3 regions of the Lelliottia jeotgali genome follow, and region 2 is predicted to be linked to each of the others. Evidence: predicted binding sites of a transcription regulator. Region 2 holds the regulator's gene; each other region holds the start of a gene.
What was found. Region 2 encodes PurR, which represses purine synthesis genes. Its sites were predicted from a motif close to CANGCAAACGTTTGCNTG; they were not measured.
Positions count from the first base shown of each region.

Region 1: purT (formate-dependent phosphoribosylglycinamide formyltransferase) is a predicted target of PurR. The motif match lies at 2,700-2,717, and genes of this name have one in related genera.
Region 3: purL (phosphoribosylformylglycinamidine synthase) is a predicted target of PurR. The motif match lies at 2,955-2,972, and genes of this name have one in related genera.

Region 1 is NZ_JAENMQ010000001.1:697,998-703,970, reverse strand. Features, by position in the region: gene edd (phosphogluconate dehydratase) at 1-751, shown strand, start outside; gene kdgA (bifunctional 4-hydroxy-2-oxoglutarate aldolase/2-dehydro-3-deoxy-phosphogluconate aldolase) at 791-1,429, shown strand; gene purT (formate-dependent phosphoribosylglycinamide formyltransferase) at 1,489-2,667, opposite strand; gene JBO43_RS03410 (tellurite resistance TerB family protein) at 2,845-3,495, shown strand; gene ptrB (oligopeptidase B) at 3,583-5,643, shown strand; gene exoX (exodeoxyribonuclease X) at 5,640-5,973, opposite strand, start outside.
Region 2 is NZ_JAENMQ010000001.1:26,701-32,673, reverse strand. Features, by position in the region: gene sodB (superoxide dismutase [Fe]) at 1-137, shown strand, start outside; gene JBO43_RS00165 (MFS transporter) at 176-1,342, opposite strand; gene cydH (cytochrome bd-I oxidase subunit CydH) at 1,505-1,594, opposite strand; gene purR (HTH-type transcriptional repressor PurR) at 1,891-2,916, shown strand; gene punR (DNA-binding transcriptional activator PunR) at 2,935-3,846, opposite strand; gene punC (purine nucleoside transporter PunC) at 3,961-5,160, shown strand; gene cfa (cyclopropane fatty acyl phospholipid synthase) at 5,457-5,973, shown strand, end outside.
Region 3 is NZ_JAENMQ010000001.1:1,345,626-1,351,598, forward strand. Features, by position in the region: gene purL (phosphoribosylformylglycinamidine synthase) at 1-2,870, opposite strand, end outside; gene mltF (membrane-bound lytic murein transglycosylase MltF) at 3,137-4,687, shown strand; gene tadA (tRNA adenosine(34) deaminase TadA) at 4,575-5,114, opposite strand; gene yfhb (phosphatidylglycerophosphatase C) at 5,139-5,774, opposite strand; gene JBO43_RS06320 (PTS transporter subunit EIIC) at 5,778-5,973, opposite strand, start outside.

The DNA of each region.
Region 1 (5,973 bases), 670 kb from region 2:
GGTGCTGATCCGCGAGCTGCTGAAAGGCGGGCTGCTGCATGAAGACGTCAATACGGTGGCCGGTTTTGGCCTGCAACGTTACACCCTGGAGCCGTGGCTGAACGATGGCCAGCTCGACTGGCGCGAAGGCGCGCAGGATTCTCTCGATGAGCAGGTTATCGCCACTTTCGCGAAGCCATTCTCCCATCACGGCGGCACCAAAGTGCTGAGCGGAAACCTCGGTCGCGCGGTGATGAAAACCTCCGCAGTGCCGGTTGAAAACCAGATTGTCGAAGCTCCTGCGGTGATTTTCGAAAGCCAGCACGACGTGCTGCCGGCCTTCGAAGCCGGTCTGCTGAACAAAGACTGCGTGGTGGTCGTTCGCCATCAGGGACCAAAAGCCAACGGCATGCCAGAATTACATAAACTTATGCCACCACTTGGTGTATTATTGGACCGCTGTTTCAAAATTGCGTTGGTTACCGATGGACGACTCTCTGGCGCATCAGGTAAAGTGCCATCAGCGATCCACGTCACTCCCGAAGCTTACGACGGTGGGTTACTGGCGAAAGTCCGCGATGGCGATATTATCCGCGTCAATGGCCAGACAGGCGAACTGACCCTGCTGGTGGATGAAGCCGAACTGGCAGCCCGTAAGCCGCATATTCCTGACCTGAGCGCGTCGCGTGTGGGAACAGGACGCGAAATGTTCAGTGCACTGCGCGAGAAACTCTCCGGTGCTGAGCAGGGCGCAACCTGTATTACGTTTTAAGACGACAAGAATTAACGATCTGGCGAGAGAAAAACACTGATGAAAAACTGGAAAACAAGTGCAGAAGCAATCCTGACAACTGGCCCGGTAGTGCCGGTTATCGTGGTGAACAAACTGGAGCATGCCGTCCCAATGGCGAAAGCGCTGGTTGCAGGTGGTGTTCGTGTTCTGGAAGTCACACTGCGTACCGCTTGCGCGATGGACGCGATTCGCGCTATCGCGAAAGAAGTGCCGGATGCGATTATCGGTGCCGGTACGGTTCTGAATCCACAGCAACTGGCGGAAGTGACTGAAGCGGGTGCACAGTTCGCCATCAGTCCAGGCCTGACCGAGCCGCTGCTGAAAGCCGCAACAGAAGGCACTATTCCGTTGATCCCTGGGATCAGCACCGTGTCCGAGCTGATGCTGGGTATGGATTACGGCCTGAAAGAGTTCAAATTCTTCCCGGCTGAAGCTAACGGCGGCACCAAAGCGTTGCAGGCGATCGCGGGTCCGTTCTCTCAGGTGCGTTTCTGCCCAACGGGTGGCATCTCTCCAGCGAACTACCGTGACTACCTGGCGCTGAAAAGCGTTCTGTGTATCGGTGGCTCCTGGCTGGTCCCGGCGGATGCGCTGGAAGCGGGCGACTGGGATCGCATTACTAAGCTGGCGCGTGAAGCGGTTGAAGGCGCGAAGTAATATCCGTCGTTAAACTCTGAAAAGTAGGCCGGGTAAGCGTCAGCGCCACCCGGCTTTTTTTATCCCTTCACACTGACGGCCTGCGCTGCATTTTTCGCTCGCTCAACCGCACTTTCCACGCTTTCACCTGTGGCTAACGCCACGCCCAGACGACGGCTTCCATCAATTTCCGGTTTACCAAACAGACGCAGCTGCAAACCCGCGCCGACAGCGGCTTCAACGTTTCTGAAGGTCACATTCTGACTGGTTAGCTGCGGCAGGATCACGGCGGAAGCCGCCGGGCCATACTGACGGACGCCGCCGACTGGCAAGCCGAGGAATGCGCGCACGTGAAGGGCAAATTCCGAAAGATCCTGTGAAATCAGCGTCACCATCCCGGTGTCGTGCGGACGTGGCGAGACTTCACTGAAAATCACCTCATCACCGCAGACGAACAGCTCAACGCCAAACAGACCGTAACCGCCCAGCGCCAGCACCACTTTACGGGCCATCTCCTGCGCGCGCTCCAGCGCCAGTTGACTCATCTGCTGCGGCTGCCAGGACTCACGATAATCGCCATCTTCCTGACGATGACCAATCGGGTCGCAGAAATGCACGCCGTCCACCGCGCTGACCGTCAGCAGGGTGATTTCGAAATCAAACTTCACTACGCCTTCAACGATGATGCGCCCGGCACCCGCGCGGCCGCCTTGTTGGGCGTAATCCCACGCCTTATCAAGTGCGGATGCGTCACGGATAAAGCTCTGGCCTTTGCCGGAGGAGCTCATCACCGGCTTAATGATGCAAGGGTAACCAATTTGTTCCACGGCCTGCAGGAAATCGTCTTTTCCATCGGCAAAGCGGTAGCGTGATGTGGGAATCGCTAACTCTTCTGCGGCTAAACGGCGAATGCCTTCCCGGTTCATGGTCAGTTTTGCCGCTCGGGCGCAAGGGACTACGCGCTGTCCTTCGTGCTCCAGGGCAATCAGTGTATCGGTGGCGATAGCTTCGATTTCCGGGACCACATAATCAGGTTTTTCCTGCTCAATCAGTGCGTGAAGGGCATCACCGTCGAGCATATTGATCACGTATGAGCGGTGTGCCACGTGCATGGCGGGCGCATCGGCATACCGATCGACGGCGATCACTTCTACGCCCAGGCGCTGGCACTCAATAGCCACTTCTTTTCCCAGTTCGCCTGAACCCAACAGCATGACGCGCGTCGCGGCTGGACGCAGTGCAGTTCCTAAAAGAGTCATAAATTCCCCCTGAAAAAGTTGCGCGCAGTATAAACGAAAACGTTTGCGTCTGTCTTCCCTCAGAAGCTAGCGTGATGATGTGCCCGGGAAATTTGCGCTTCTTTAGTGCCGACAGACATTTCCTGACATCACCTCGCATAGGCTGTAACCATTGCGAACCGTTAAGTGGGGAAAATCATGTCAGGCTGGTTGAATCAATTGCAGTCCATGTTAGGTCAGAAAGCGTCGTCAACGGGCGGAGAGGGGCTGAGTAAGCTGCTGGTGCCTGGAGCGCTCGGCGGGCTGGCAGGCCTGCTGGTAGCCAATAAATCCTCGCGTAAATTGCTGGCGAAATACGGCACCGGCGCGTTGCTGGCGGGTGGCGGAGCCATTGCCGGAACGATGTTGTGGAACAAATACAAAGATAAAGTGCGCACCGCCCATCAGGATGAGCCGCAGTTTGGTCAGCAGGTTACGCCGATGGATTTGCGAACCGAACGACTGATTCTGGCGCTGGTGTTTGCCGCCAAAAGCGACGGGCATATTGATGACAAAGAACGCGCCGCTATCGAACAGCAAATGCGCGAAGCGGGTGTTGAACAGCAGGGCCGGGCGCTGGTGGCGCAGGCGATTGAACAACCGCTGGACCCAAACCGTCTGGCGCAAAGTGTGAAAAACGAGGAAGAGGCGCTTGAGCTTTATTTCCTGAGTGCAGCGGCTATCGATATCGATCACTTTATGGAGCGCAGCTATCTGAATGCGCTCGGTGATGCACTAAAAATCCCGCAGGATGTGCGCGAAGGGATTGAACAGGATATTCAACAGCAAAAACAGGCATTACAGGGTTAATTTTACCCGGCAGCTGTCACGTTTCGCTTGCATCGTGCGTGCGTTTTGCCACCCTTATAGGGTGTAAAACCAAAAAGAAAAACTGATATGTTGCCAAAAGCCCGACGCATTCCCAAAGCGCTCACCACCCACGGTGATACGCGCATTGATAATTACTATTGGCTGCGCGATGACGATCGCGCGCAGTCGGAAGTGCTTGATTACCTTCACCAGGAAAATGATTACGGCCGAAAGGTGATGTCTTCGCAGCAGGCGCTTCAGGACAGCCTGCTGACAGAAATGGTCGCGCGTGTGCCGCAGCGCGATATCTCCGCGCCCTGGACCAAAAACGGCTACCGCTATCGCCATCTTTACGAGCCGGGCAGCGAATACGCCATTTACCAGCGCCAGTCAGTGCTTTGTGCGGAATGGGACGAGTGGGAAACGCTGCTCGATGCCAATCAGCGCGCGGCGCACAGCGAATTTTATACTCTCGGTGGGATGGGGATTTCACCCGATAACACCATTATGGCGTTGGCGGAAGATTACTTGTCTCGCCGCCAGTACGGCCTGCGTTTTCGTAATCTGGAAACGGGAAACTGGTATCCGGAAATGCTGGACAACGTTTCGTCCGATTTTGTCTGGGCGAATGATTCCGAAACGGTCTATTACGTCAAAAAGCACGCCTCGACGCTGCTGCCTTATCAGGTCTGGCGGCACACCGTAGGGACATCCTCTGGCAACGATGAGCTGGTGTACGAGGAAAAGGACGACACTTTTTACGTTAGCCTGCACAAAACCACCTCGCGTCACTATGTCATTATCTCGCTGGCCAGCGCTACCACCACCGAAGTGCTGCTGCTCGATGCAGAACTGCCCGACGCGCAGCCGCTCTGTTTTTTACCGCGCCGCAAAGACCACGAGTACAGCCTTGACCATTTCCAGCACACGTTCTATCTGCGCTCAAATCGGGAAGGCAAAAATTTTGGCCTGTATAAAACCAAAGTGCGCGATGAGCGTAAATGGGAAGTGCTGATCCCGGCGCGCGAGCAGGTGATGCTGGAGGGCTTCACGCTCTTTACCGATTGGCTGGTGGTGGAAGAGCGCCAGCGCGGGCTGACCAGTATCCGACAAATCAACCGTAAAACGCGCGAAGTGGTGGGGATCGCCTTTGACGATCCGGCGTACGTGACCTGGATTGGCTATAACCCGGAGCCGGAATCCTCGCGTCTGCGCTATGGCTATTCGTCGATGACCACCCCCGACACGCTGTTTGAACTCGATATGAATACCGGCCAGCGGAAAGTGCTGAAGCAATCCGAAGTGGCTGGTTTTGATGCCAGCCACTATCGCAGCGAGCATCTGTGGATAACGGCGCGAGACGGCGTGGAAGTACCGGTATCGCTGGTGTATCACAAAGATCATTTCTGCAAGAGCAAAAATCCGCTGCTGGTGTATGGCTATGGTTCATACGGTGCCAGCATGGACGCCGATTTTAGTGGCAGCAGACTCAGTCTGCTCGACCGAGGATTTGTGTTCGCTATTGCACACGTTCGCGGCGGCGGGGAATTGGGTCAGCACTGGTACGAAGAAGGCAAGTTCCTGAAAAAGAAAAACACCTTCAACGACTATCTCGACGTGTGCGATGGCTTGATTGCACTGGGCTACGGCTGTCCGAAACTGTGCTTTGGCATGGGCGGCAGCGCAGGTGGGATGCTGATGGGGACGGTGATTAACCAGCGCCCAGAGCTGTTTAAAGGTATCGTCGCCCAGGTGCCGTTCGTTGACGTCGTGACCACGATGCTCGATGAGTCAATTCCGTTAACGACGGGCGAATTTGAAGAGTGGGGCAACCCTCAGGACGAAACCTACTATCGCTACATGAAAGCGTACAGCCCGTACGATAACGTCGAAGCGAAGGCCTATCCGCATATGCTGGTGACCACCGGCCTGCATGATTCTCAGGTGCAGTATTGGGAACCGGCGAAATGGGTGGCGAAACTGCGAGAGCTAAAAACCGACGATAATCTCCTTTTGCTCTGTACCGATATGGATTCTGGTCACGGCGGGAAATCAGGGCGATTTAAATCCTATGAAGGCGTGGCACTTGAATATGCATTCCTGATTGGCCTGGCGCAAGAGACGCTGCCAGGCCACGCGGCGGATTAGGCTTCGTCGAGATAATGACGCAGCGTCAGGCGCAACTCCGGGCTCATGCGGTCGAGGTTATTGTATAACCAGCGCAGATAGCCCGGATCGCGCTCGGCCACTTCGGACACCGGTTTGCCACGATATTTACCAAAGGTAAAGGTGGTCAGCAGAGCGGGGCGACCGGTGATGGTCGCCATCTCGTCCGGCGTCCAGCCAGTGTTATTCATAATATCAATGAGTAACGCCGCCGTGATGTAGCAATCGTACAGCGCACGGTGATGATGTAATCCTTCCGGCGTTTTCACGCTGAGCTTACGGGATTTATACAGTGCCATATTGCTGTATTTA
Region 2 (5,973 bases):
GCGCCAAACCGCTGATGACCGTCGATGTGTGGGAGCACGCTTACTATATCGATTACCGTAACGCTCGCCCGAACTACCTTGAGCACTTCTGGGCACTGGTTAACTGGGAATTTGTGGCGAAAAACTTCGCTGCATAACTGAGACGCAGAAGGGGCAGCCCTTCTGCGTTTTTTGATTACTCGGTGACGCTAACGGGTTCCGGCTGTTTGCGCCCCGACGTCAGGACCAGCAACAGACCCAGTGCGGCGATAATTGCCCCCATTACCGGAACAAAGCTGTACCCCAGCCCGCCCGAAATCACCGCCCCACCCGCAGCCGCACCAAGTGCATTGCCGAGGTTAAAGGCACCGATATTCACGGAAGACGACAGACCGGGAGCTTCGTGCGCCACCCGCATCACGCGCATCTGCAACGGTGGAACCACCGCGAAGGTCGCAGCCCCCCACACCACCATCGCAATGGCCGCACCAAACTCATTGCGCGCCAGCCACGGAATGGCGAGCATAATCACGATCAGCAGAGTCAGAAATCCTTTCAGCGTGCCGGTCACAGAACGATCCGCCAGCTTGCCACCAAGATAGTTACCCAGCGAGAAACCGACACCAATCAGGACCAGCATCCCCGTAACGAACAGCGGTGTCGCATGGGTAATGTCATGCAGCACCGGAGAGATATAGGTGTAGAGCGTGAACATCGCGCCTGCACCGAGCACCGTCGTTAACAGAGCAGACAGCACCTGTGGACGCACCAGCACCGACAGCTCTTTGCGCACATCCGGGCGCTCGCCTGCCTCGCCTTTCGGCAGAGAGAATAACAGTGCGACCATCGCCACCACGCCAAGTCCGGCCGTTGCGAGGAAAGACATGCGCCAGCCAATCACTTCACCGAGCCATGTCGCCGCCGGAACGCCGCCAATGTTGGCGATGGTCAGGCCCATAAACATGGTCGCCACCGCGCTAGCCTGCTTGTGTTTTGGCACTACGCTCGCGGCTACCACCGACCCTAAACCAAAGAACGCGCCGTGGTTCAGGCTGGTCAGAATGCGCGACAGCAGTAGCGTAGTGTAATCCGGCGCAATCGCCGACAGCACGTTGCCGAGGGTAAAAATCGCCATCAGGAAGATCAGCGCATTGCGGCGGGCGCGATGTGAGAGCAGCAAGGTCATGAGCGGCGCACCGACCATCACCCCTATCGCATAAGCGCTGATGAGCATACCCGCTGCCGGAATAGAGACGTCCACGCCTTTGGCGATCACCGGCAGGAGTCCCATCGGGGAAAACTCGGTAGTGCCGATGCCAAAAGCGCCAATCGCCAGGGCCAGCAAGGGAAAGTTGATTTTCATTGTTAACTCCGCAAACCGTGTCATCGCGCGACACGGGACTAAGATGTCAAAAGCATGACATCAATCACAAAAAATGAGAAGTTAACAAATTAGCAAAAGATTTTTGCGGGATGAGTAACAATCGGGAGAAGAGACGAGGGAGAGAACTCTCCCCCGTTTAAATCAGTGCAGGGCTGCGGTAAGACCTGCTGCAACAATCAAAGCCAGCACAATAACGGTAGTGGTCAGCGAAAACTTAAGATCGGCACTCATCAATTTTTCTCCTTTTAATCACCCCACGAAAAGTGAGCTTGCTCATTTTTACACAGTTTACCCCAAAAATCTTCCTGGATTTAGACTGATAACCGTTTTTGCGCTTCCCCTTTTCATCAAGATAAGACAAAATTCCACGCTAAATTTATAAGCGTACCGGCCACTGACCCCCTCCTGACGTTTTGAGTCGTTTTCCCGGCGTATCGCAATTCACATTGCGAGATAAGGGTGAGAGAAGGCAAACGTTTACCTTTAAGTATTTCAGGAGTTTAAGATATGGTCTGGAGTGACATGTAATGGCAACAATTAAAGATGTGGCGAAACGCGCAAACGTTTCCACTACAACCGTATCACATGTAATTAACAAAACACGTTTTGTTGCGGAAGAGACGCGCAACGCCGTGTGGGCAGCTATCAAAGAACTGCACTACTCCCCAAGTGCCGTAGCGCGCAGCCTGAAAGTGAATCACACTAAATCGATCGGACTGCTGGCGACCAGCAGCGAAGCCGCCTATTTTGCGGAAATCATCGAAGCGGTTGAGAAAAACTGTTTCCAGAAGGGCTACACCCTGATCCTGGGTAACGCCTGGAACAGCCAGGAAAAACAGCGTGCTTACCTGTCGATGATGGCGCAAAAGCGCGTCGATGGCCTGCTGGTAATGTGTTCTGAATATCCGGAATCCGTGCTGTCGATGCTCGAAGAGTATCGTCACATCCCTATGGTGGTCATGGACTGGGGCGATACCCGCGCCGATTTCACCGATTCAGTGAACGACAACGCCTTTGAAGGTGGCTATATGGCGGGCCGTTACCTGATTGAACGCGGTCACCGCGAAATCGGCGTGATCCCAGGCCCACTGGAGCGTAATACTGGTGCTGGTCGTCTGGCTGGCTTTATGAAAGCGATGGAAGAAGCGCTGATCACGGTGCCAGAAAACTGGATCGTGCAGGGCGACTTCGAACCGGAATCCGGCTATCGCGCGATGCAGCAGATTGTCTCCCAGTCACATCGCCCAACCGCGGTCTTTATCGGTGGCGATATTATGGCGATGGGCGCACTTTGCGCAGCAGATGAGCTTGGTTTACGCGTGCCGCAGGATATTTCGGTAATCGGATACGATAACGTGCGCAACGCCCGTTACTTCACTCCGGCGCTGACGACGATTCACCAGCCGAAAGACTCGCTGGGTGAAACCGCCTTTAACATGCTGATGGACCGCATCGTCAGCAAACGTGAAGAGTCACAGTCGATTGAAGTCCACCCGCGCCTGATTGAACGCCGCTCCGTCGCTGACGGTCCGTTCCGCGACTATCGTCGTTAATCGCCTCTGAGGGGCCGGTTATTCCGGCTCCTTCAACCACTCTCTGTTCAGCGTTTCGCTATCTCCCAGATAGGCCAGCAGCCATTCCAGCGCCGGTGACATATCGTTTTGCTGCCAGGTCAGGCAACACGCTGCATCCGGGAACGGGTTTTCCAGGGTTAACGCCACCCATTCGCCGCGATCTATACGCGGACGTGCGAAATGCACCGGCACCATCCCGACGCACAAGCCAGCCGACAGGCAGGTCGCCGAGGTTTCCCAGTCAGGGGCCACCACGCGCCGTTGGTTATCCAGCAGCCAGGTGATGCGTTTCGGCAGCGATCGCGACGTATCTTCCAGCACCAGCGACGGCCAGTTGCGCAACGTGTCATCGCTCAGCGGCCCTTCTATCGCGGCGAGAGGATGATCGCGGGCGACGACGCAGGTCCAGCTCAACGCCCCCATATCCCGAAACGCATAGCGTCCACCCACCGGGATCGCCTGCGTTGCGCCGATGGCCATCTCTACCCTGCCGTCCGACAGCGCATCCCACACGCCGTTGAACACCTCCTGCGACACGCGCAGCTCAACGTCTGAAAAGTGGCGATAGAAATCGACCACCATCTGGCGCGTGCGTTCGGGTTTGACGATGTTATCCACCGCAATGGCGAGATGACCGCGCCAGCCGTTGGCAATCTGCTGACATTGTTCGCGGGTGATCATCATTTTTTTGATAACAGATCGCCCTTCCTTCAAAAACCACACGCCCGCAGGCGTCAACACGACATCGCGATGGCGGCGTTCAAACAGCGGAACCGCCAGCCACTCTTCAAGCTGGCGCACAGTGTAACTCACCGCAGACGGAACGCGGTGCAGTTCCTGGGCCGCGCCGCTAAAGCTGCCGTTACGCGCGACCGCATCCACCACTTCTAACGAATATTCAGACCACATTTTTTGCCTGCAAATTTTTTGAATGCAACCACCAAATATTAGCGTTTCACAAGGAACTTTGCACTCCCTACACTTTGCGCCAATGAATACCTGCCTCTTTAGGACATAAAAACAATGCAACCCAACAAAGGATTTCTGATCTGGCTCGGCGGTTTAAGCGTGCTGGGCTTTTTGGCCACCGATATGTATCTGCCTGCGTTCGCCGCGATGCAGGAAGATTTACAGACGCCTGCCGCCGCGATCAGCGCCAGCCTGAGCCTGTTCCTCGCCGGTTTTGCCTTAGCGCAGCTGCTGTGGGGACCGCTTTCCGACCGCTATGGCCGCAAGCCCATTTTACTTTTAGGTCTGGCGATCTTTGCCGTCGCCTGTCTGGGGATGCTGTGGGTGCGCGATGCCACCTGGCTGCTGGTGCTACGTTTTGTGCAGGCATTCGGGGTGTGTGCGGCCGCCGTAACCTGGCAGGCGCTGGTCACCGACTACTATCCCGCCTCACGCGTGAACCGCATTTTTGCCACCATTATGCCGCTGGTCGGTCTTTCACCGGCGCTGGCGCCCCTGCTCGGCAGTTGGATCCTGGTGCACTTTGACTGGCAGGCGATTTTCGCCACGCTGTTCATCATCACACTGGTGCTGATGTTACCGGCGTTTACGCTCAAACCTGCACCAGCAAAACCCGCTGAGAACAACGATGACCGCGTGACCTTCCTGTCACTGCTGCGCTCACGCGCCTATCGTGGCAACGTACTGGTTTACGCCGCTTGTTCCGCCAGCTTCTTCGCGTGGCTGACCGGTTCGCCGTTTATTCTGCATGACATGGGCTACAGTCCGGCGGTGATCGGCCTGAGCTATGTTCCGCAGACCATCGCGTTCCTGGTCGGCGGTTACGGCTGCCGCGCGGCGCTGCAAAAATGGCAGGGACAGCAGATGCTGCCGTGGCTGTTGGTACTCTTCGCAATCAGCGTCATTGCGACCTGGGCCGTTGGCTTTATCCCGCACGTTGGGCTGACTGAAATTCTGATCCCCTTCTGCGTGATGGCGGTGGCGAACGGTGCAATCTACCCTATCGTGGTAGCTCAGGCGCTGCGTCCGTTCCCTCATGCGACAGGTCGCGCCGCTGCGCTGCAAAATACCCTGCAACTGGGGCTGTGTTTCCTGGCAAGTTTGATTGTTTCAGCGCTTATCGCCACGCCGCTGATGACAACGACCAGCGTGATGCTCGCCACCGTACTGCTCGCCGCGCTGGGTTATCGCATGCAGTCTTCGGCACAGGACTCGTCTGACGTCACTTCGCAGACAGAATCCTCTCGGGCATAATCGCGCCAGCAATTATGTGACATTTCAGTGATTAGGCTGCTAATAACTTTCTGTTGAATCACCGATTTTTGCGGCCTATACTAAATTTGCTTCACACAAATACGATAAATATTATGTGTTAACGGGAGCCGGAGTGCTCCCGTTTTACCATGGAAGGCCTTTCGGTAAGGGTTATCTCCCTTCCTCTGTTCTACGTCGGATATTAGCCTCACGGAAAAACCGTGGGATTTCTCACAAACCATAAAAAACGGCTACGCTGTTTGAAGGTTCTGATCACAGCAGGTGATGGAGAAGCTATGAGTTCATCGTGTATAGAAGAAGTCAATGTCCGGGACAATGACTGGTTTCGGATCGTCAATGAATTACTGGGTCGGGCGGGCGTCGCGATTAACGGGTCTGCCCCCTCCGATATTCAGGTAAAACACCCCGATTTTTTCAAACGCGTTCTGCAGGAAGGTTCGCTCGGTCTGGGCGAGAGCTACATGGACGGCTGGTGGGATTGCGAACGGCTGGATATGTTTTTCCATAACGTTCTGCGCGCTGGGCTGGAAAACCAGCTCCCTCACCGCCTGAAAGATACCCTGCGTATCGCCTCTGCGCGATTGCTCAATCTGCAAAGTAAAAAGCGGGCATGGATTGTCGGCAAAGAACATTACGATCTGGGTAACGATCTTTTCAGCCGCATGCTTGATCCCTTCATGCAATATTCCTGTGCCTACTGGAAAGACGCTACCACTCTCGAAGATGCACAGCAGGCTAAACTGCGTTTAATCTGCGAAAAGCTGCAGCTTCAGCCCGGCATGAGGGTCCTGG
Region 3 (5,973 bases), 1.3 Mb from region 2:
TTACCGAGATAATGCACGCAATCCGCCAGGCCGTGTTTCGCCAGCAACACTTCGACCGCGTCGCGATCCGCGGCACGCACCTGAATTACCGCCCCCAGCTCTTCGTTAAACAGCGCGGCCAGACGGTCGTCGCCCAGCGTGGCGATGTTCGCTTCCACGCCGCAGTGGCCGGTAAAGGCCATCTCTGCCAGCGTGACCAGCAGGCCGCCGTCTGAACGGTCGTGATAGGCCAGCAGTTTACGTTCAGCCACCAGCGCCTGAATGGCGTCGTAGAAGCCTTTCAGCTGCGCGACGTCGCGCACGTCGGCCGGTTTGTCGCCCAGTTGACGATAAACCTGCGCCAGCGCGGTCGCGCCGAGGGCGTTGTGGCCTTTGCCGAGATCGATAAGCAGCAGGGCGTTATCTTCCGTGACCAGCTGCGGGGTGATGATGTGACGCACATCTTCCACGCGGGCAAAGGCGGTGATAACCAGCGACAGTGGAGAAGTCATCTCGCGCTGTTCGTTGCCTTCCTGCCAGCGGGTTTTCATCGACATGGAGTCTTTGCCGACCGGAATGGTCAGACCCAGCGCCGGACACAGTTCCTCGCCAACCGCTTTTACCGCTTCGTACAGGCCAGCGTCTTCGCCAGGGTGACCGGCTGCGGCCATCCAGTTGGCGGAGAGTTTGATGCGTTTGATATCGCCAATCTGCGTCGCTGCGATGTTAGTCAGCGCTTCACCAACCGCCAGACGGGCAGAGGCGGCAAAGTCCAGCAGTGCCACCGGGGTACGTTCACCCAGCGCCATCGCTTCGCCGTAGTAGCTGTCGAGGCTCGCGGTGGTGACCGCACAGTTCGCCACCGGGATCTGCCACGGGCCGACCATCTGATCGCGAGCCACCATACCGGTCACCGAGCGGTCGCCGATGGTGACGAGGAAGGTTTTTTCTGCGACCGCAGGCAGGTGCAGAACGCGATTCACCGCATCGGCAATCGAGATACCGCGCACATCCAGCGCTTTGCCCGCGGCTTTGCGTGTTTCGACGTTACGGGTCATCTTCGGCGTTTTGCCCAGCAGTACGTCGAGCGGCAGGTCAATCGGCTGATTGTCGAAATGTGGATCGTTCATGCTCAGGTGCAGTTCTTCCGTCGCTTCACCGATGACCGCGTACGGCGCGCGCTCGCGGCGGCACAGTTCGTCGAACAGCGGCAGCTGATCCGGAGAAACCGCCAGCACATAGCGTTCCTGAGATTCGTTACACCAGATTTCCAGCGGGCTCATGCCTGGCTCATCGCTCAGGATGTCGCGCAGGTTGAATTTACCGCCGCGTCCGCCGTCGCTCACCAGTTCCGGCATGGCGTTAGACAGACCGCCCGCGCCGACGTCGTGGATGAACAGAATCGGGTTGGCGTCGCCGAGCTGCCAGCAGCGGTCGATCACTTCCTGGCAGCGACGTTCCATTTCCGGGTTGTCGCGCTGCACGGAGGCGAAATCGAGATCCGCGTCAGACTGGCCGGATGCCATCGAAGAGGCCGCCCCGCCGCCCAGACCGATGTTCATCGCCGGGCCACCGAGGACGATCAGCTTCGCGCCGACGGTGATCTCACCTTTCTGCACGTGATCGGCGCGGATGTTGCCGATCCCGCCCGCCAGCATGATCGGCTTGTGATAGCCGCGCAGCTCTTCGCCGTTGTGGCTGTCGACTTTTTCTTCGTAGGTACGGAAGTAGCCGTTCAGGGCCGGGCGACCAAATTCGTTGTTAAACGCCGCGCCGCCCAACGGGCCGTCGGTCATGATGTCGAGCGCGGTGACGATACGCTCCGGCTTACCGAAATCTTCTTCCCACGGCTGTTCAAAGCCAGGAATACGCAGGTTGGAGACGGAGAAACCGACCAGGCCCGCTTTGGGTTTTGCACCGCGTCCGGTTGCCCCTTCGTCACGGATTTCGCCGCCAGAACCTGTCGCCGCACCCGGCCACGGAGAAATCGCCGTCGGGTGGTTGTGTGTTTCCACTTTCATCAGGATATGCGCAGGCTCCTGATGGAAGTCATAGCGCCCTGCTTCGCGGTCGGCGAAGAAGCGGCCTACCTCGGAACCTTCCATCACCGCCGCGTTGTCCTTATAAGCAGACAGAACGTGGTCAGGCGTTTTTTCCATGGTGTTTTTGATCATCTTGAACAGCGACTTCGGCTGTTCTTCGCCGTCGATAATCCAGTCGGCGTTGAAAATCTTATGACGGCAGTGTTCAGAGTTGGCCTGCGCGAACATATAGAGTTCGATGTCGTTCGGATTGCGGTTCAACTTCACGAACGCATCCTGCAGGTAATCAATCTCGTCATCTGCCAGTGCCAGACCCAAACGCAGGTTGGCATCAATCAGGGCCTGACGGCCTTCACCCAGCAGATCCACGCTCTGTACCGGCGCAGGCTGATGGTGAGAGAAGAGTTTTTCTGCGTCATCCAGAGAGGCGAAGACGCTCTCCATCATGCGGTCGTGCAGTTCAGCGGTAACCGTCTGCCACTGTTCAGCGGTCAGGGTCGAGGCTTCAACGTAATACGCCACTCCGCGTTCCAGACGATTGATCTGGCTCAGGCCGCAGTTGTGGGCGATGTCAGTGGCTTTAGAAGACCAGGGGGAGATGGTACCAGGGCGAGGCGTTGCAAGGACCAGTTTGCCGGTTGGCGTATGGCTGCTCAGGCTCGGGCCATACTTGAGCAGACGTTCAAGCTGCTCGCGCTGCTGTGCATTTAAGGGAGCATTCAGGTCAGCAAAATGGACATACTCAGCGTAAATATTGCTTACCGGAAGGTCGGCTGCCTGAAAACGTGCCAGCAGTTTGTTGATACGGAAGGCAGACAGTGCAGGCGAACCACGCAGAATTTCCATCATAAGTCTCTCGTCTTCGAAGCGCCTGAGGCGCTTACAGTGTGCGCAAGGGGAAAACGGGCGTCATTATAGAGAATCCTGAGCGCCGACGAAACCGTTTGCGTCGAAATAAAATCATCTCGCATTTTTATCCATAGGTGTGACCTGTCTCTCTAATTTGTTGCCAACTGACGCAAGTTTGCGCAAAATGCCGCTCAATCAATGGCAAACCTTATAATCAACATGGCTACAGCACACTGAGGCAACGCACGGCGCAGAGAATTAACTAATTGAAAAAATTAAAGATTAATTATCTGCTCATCGGCATTGTTACACTGCTGCTGGCAGCGGCCCTCTGGCCTTCTATCCCCTGGTTCGGCAAAGCCGAAAACCGTATCGCCGCGATCCAATCGCGGGGGGAACTGCGCGTCAGTACCATCAGCTCTCCGCTGACCTACAACAACGTGAACGGCAAAATCACCGGTCTCGATTATGAGCTGGCGCAGCAGTTTGCCGACTATCTGGGCGTGAAGCTCAAAATCACCGTGCGCCAGAACATTAGCCAGCTGTTCGACGATCTGGATAACGACGATGCGGATATGCTGGCCGCCGGCCTGGTCTATAACAGCGAACGCAGCAAGAGCTATCAGCCGGGGCCGACCTACTATTCCGTTTCACAGCAGCTAGTGTATCGCGTCGGAAATTTGCGCCCTCGCACTCTTGCCAATCTGACCGATCAGCAGCTCACTATCGCGCCCGGGCATGTGGTAATTGACGACCTGCGTTCGCTGAAAGAGAAGAAATTCCCCGATCTCAGCTGGAAGGTCGATGAAAAACTCGGTACTTCAGCTCTGCTGGAGCAGGTAAAAGATAAAAAGCTGGCCTACACCATCGCCGATTCGGTGGCGATCAGCTTGTTCCAGCGCGTGCACCCGGAGATTGCTGTGGCGCTGGACGTAACCGACGAACAGCCCGTGACCTGGTTTAGCCCTCTCGACGAGGATCAAACCCTGTCCGCCGCAATGCTCGATTTCTTCAATTCGATGAACGAAGACGGCACGCTTGCACGGCTGGAGGAGAAATACCTCGGTCACGGTGGCGATTTTGATTACGTCGATACCCGCAGCTTCCTGCGCGCGGTGGACAGCGTGCTGCCCGATCTCCAGCCGCTGTTTGAGAAATATGCCCAGGAGATCGACTGGCGTTTGCTGGCGGCGATTTCGTATCAGGAATCGCACTGGGACGCGCAGGCGACTTCACCGACCGGCGTACGCGGTCTGATGATGCTCACCAAAAACACGGCGCAAAGCCTTGGCCTGACGGATCGTACCGATGCCGAACAGAGCATCAGCGGTGGGGCGCGTTATCTGCAGGATATGATGGCGAAAGTGCCGGACACGGTGCCGGAAGAAGAACGGATCTGGTTTGCGCTGGCGGCGTACAACATGGGCTACGCGCACATGCTCGACGCGCGGGCGCTGACGGCCAAAACCAAAGGGAATCCCGACAGTTGGTCTGACGTCAAACAGCGCCTGCCGCTGTTAAGCCAAAAGCCCTGGTACAATAAGCTGACCTACGGCTATGCGCGCGGGCATGAGGCCTACGCGTATGTGGAAAATATCCGTAAATATCAGATAAGCCTGGAAGGGTATTTGCTCGAGAAAGAGAAAGAGGTGATTGAGGCGCAGCAGCTGGCGCAAAGCTATCCGGTGGTGTCACCGAATGAGCTTAATCACCCGACGACTTCAATTCTGCCTTTTGTTGCTTTTTCTGCTGACGGCGCATTCGAAAGAAATCGCTTAATAGCCCCGAACAGTCTGGTGCAAGCACCCCACCGATAATCTGCACCTGATGGTTCATGCCCGGATGCCCAAGGACGTCCATTAATGATCCCGCCGCGCCGGTTTTTTCATCCCGCGCACCGTACACCAGCGTGCCGATGCGGCTATGGACCATCGCCCCGGAGCACATCACACAGGGTTCGAGGGTGACGTACAGCGTGGTATCGAGCAGTCGATAGTTCTGTAATACCAACCCGCCCTGACGCAGAGCCATGATTTCCGCATGCGCAGTAGGATCGTGGCGACCAATTGGACGGTTCCACCCTTCGCCAATCACCTGATTGTTATGCACCAGAACGGCACCCACGGGCACTTCGCCCTCATCCCAGGCGCGTTTAGCCAGTGTGAGCGCGTGGCGCATCCAGTATTCATGGTTGAGTTCAAGGTCAGACAACGAAAGGTACTCCAGTTGGAAAGCGGGCGGCATTATACACACCCGTTATGGTTAACACTATTCCAGTTGCTGAAGTTCGCCCGACGGCGTAACGCGCCAACGGTGCTGGCAGAAGTAGAGCAGCGGGTTGTCCTGCTTGCTGTCGCTGTAGCCACTGTAAAGACGCAGCGGCGTGCCGATTTTTTTTTCCAGTTGCACCACTTTCTCATGGCCCAGACAGCGCAGAGTCAACACCCAGCCGCCATATGCACGTCCCATTTGAGTGGCAATAAGATTGACGCGCGGCAGCCAGGGGGTGTCGAAATAGACCTGCTCCACCAGCGGCTGCGGCGAGCCGGTAATCAGCCAGATATCGGCGTCGTTGGCGTTAAGATATTGCGTCAGGCGATCCTGAACCACCGGAAACGCGGTGACATGCCCGCGAAACCAGTGGACGAAATCCTGCACAAGCTGGTTGAGTCGCGCGTCGCTGTGACCAAAGGTGCAACCCCACAGTAGCAGGCTCATTGGCCATCTCGCCGCGCGGCCTTTGATCAACATCGCAATCCCGATAACCGGTAAAAGAGGTAGCACGAGCAGTGCGTTTAAAGGCTGGCGACGCAACAGATAGCGCATAAATGTGCCAAACATATCCTGCTGATGTAGCGTTCCATCCAAATCGAAAAAGACAACGCGGCGCTCGTGATTAACCAAACCTTACTCCTCTGGATCGTTGAATCCTAACAGCCTGGTAAACAGGAACCCGGCGATGATTGCTACCAAACAGCCTAACAGATAGAGCATGACTTTTCCGGTCACGATGGTTAATGCCAGCGGTAAACCGGAGATGCCAAAGGTAATAACCGTCGCCACTTTCCAGAAACTGATCAGCGCCCCACCGGCCGCCCCACCC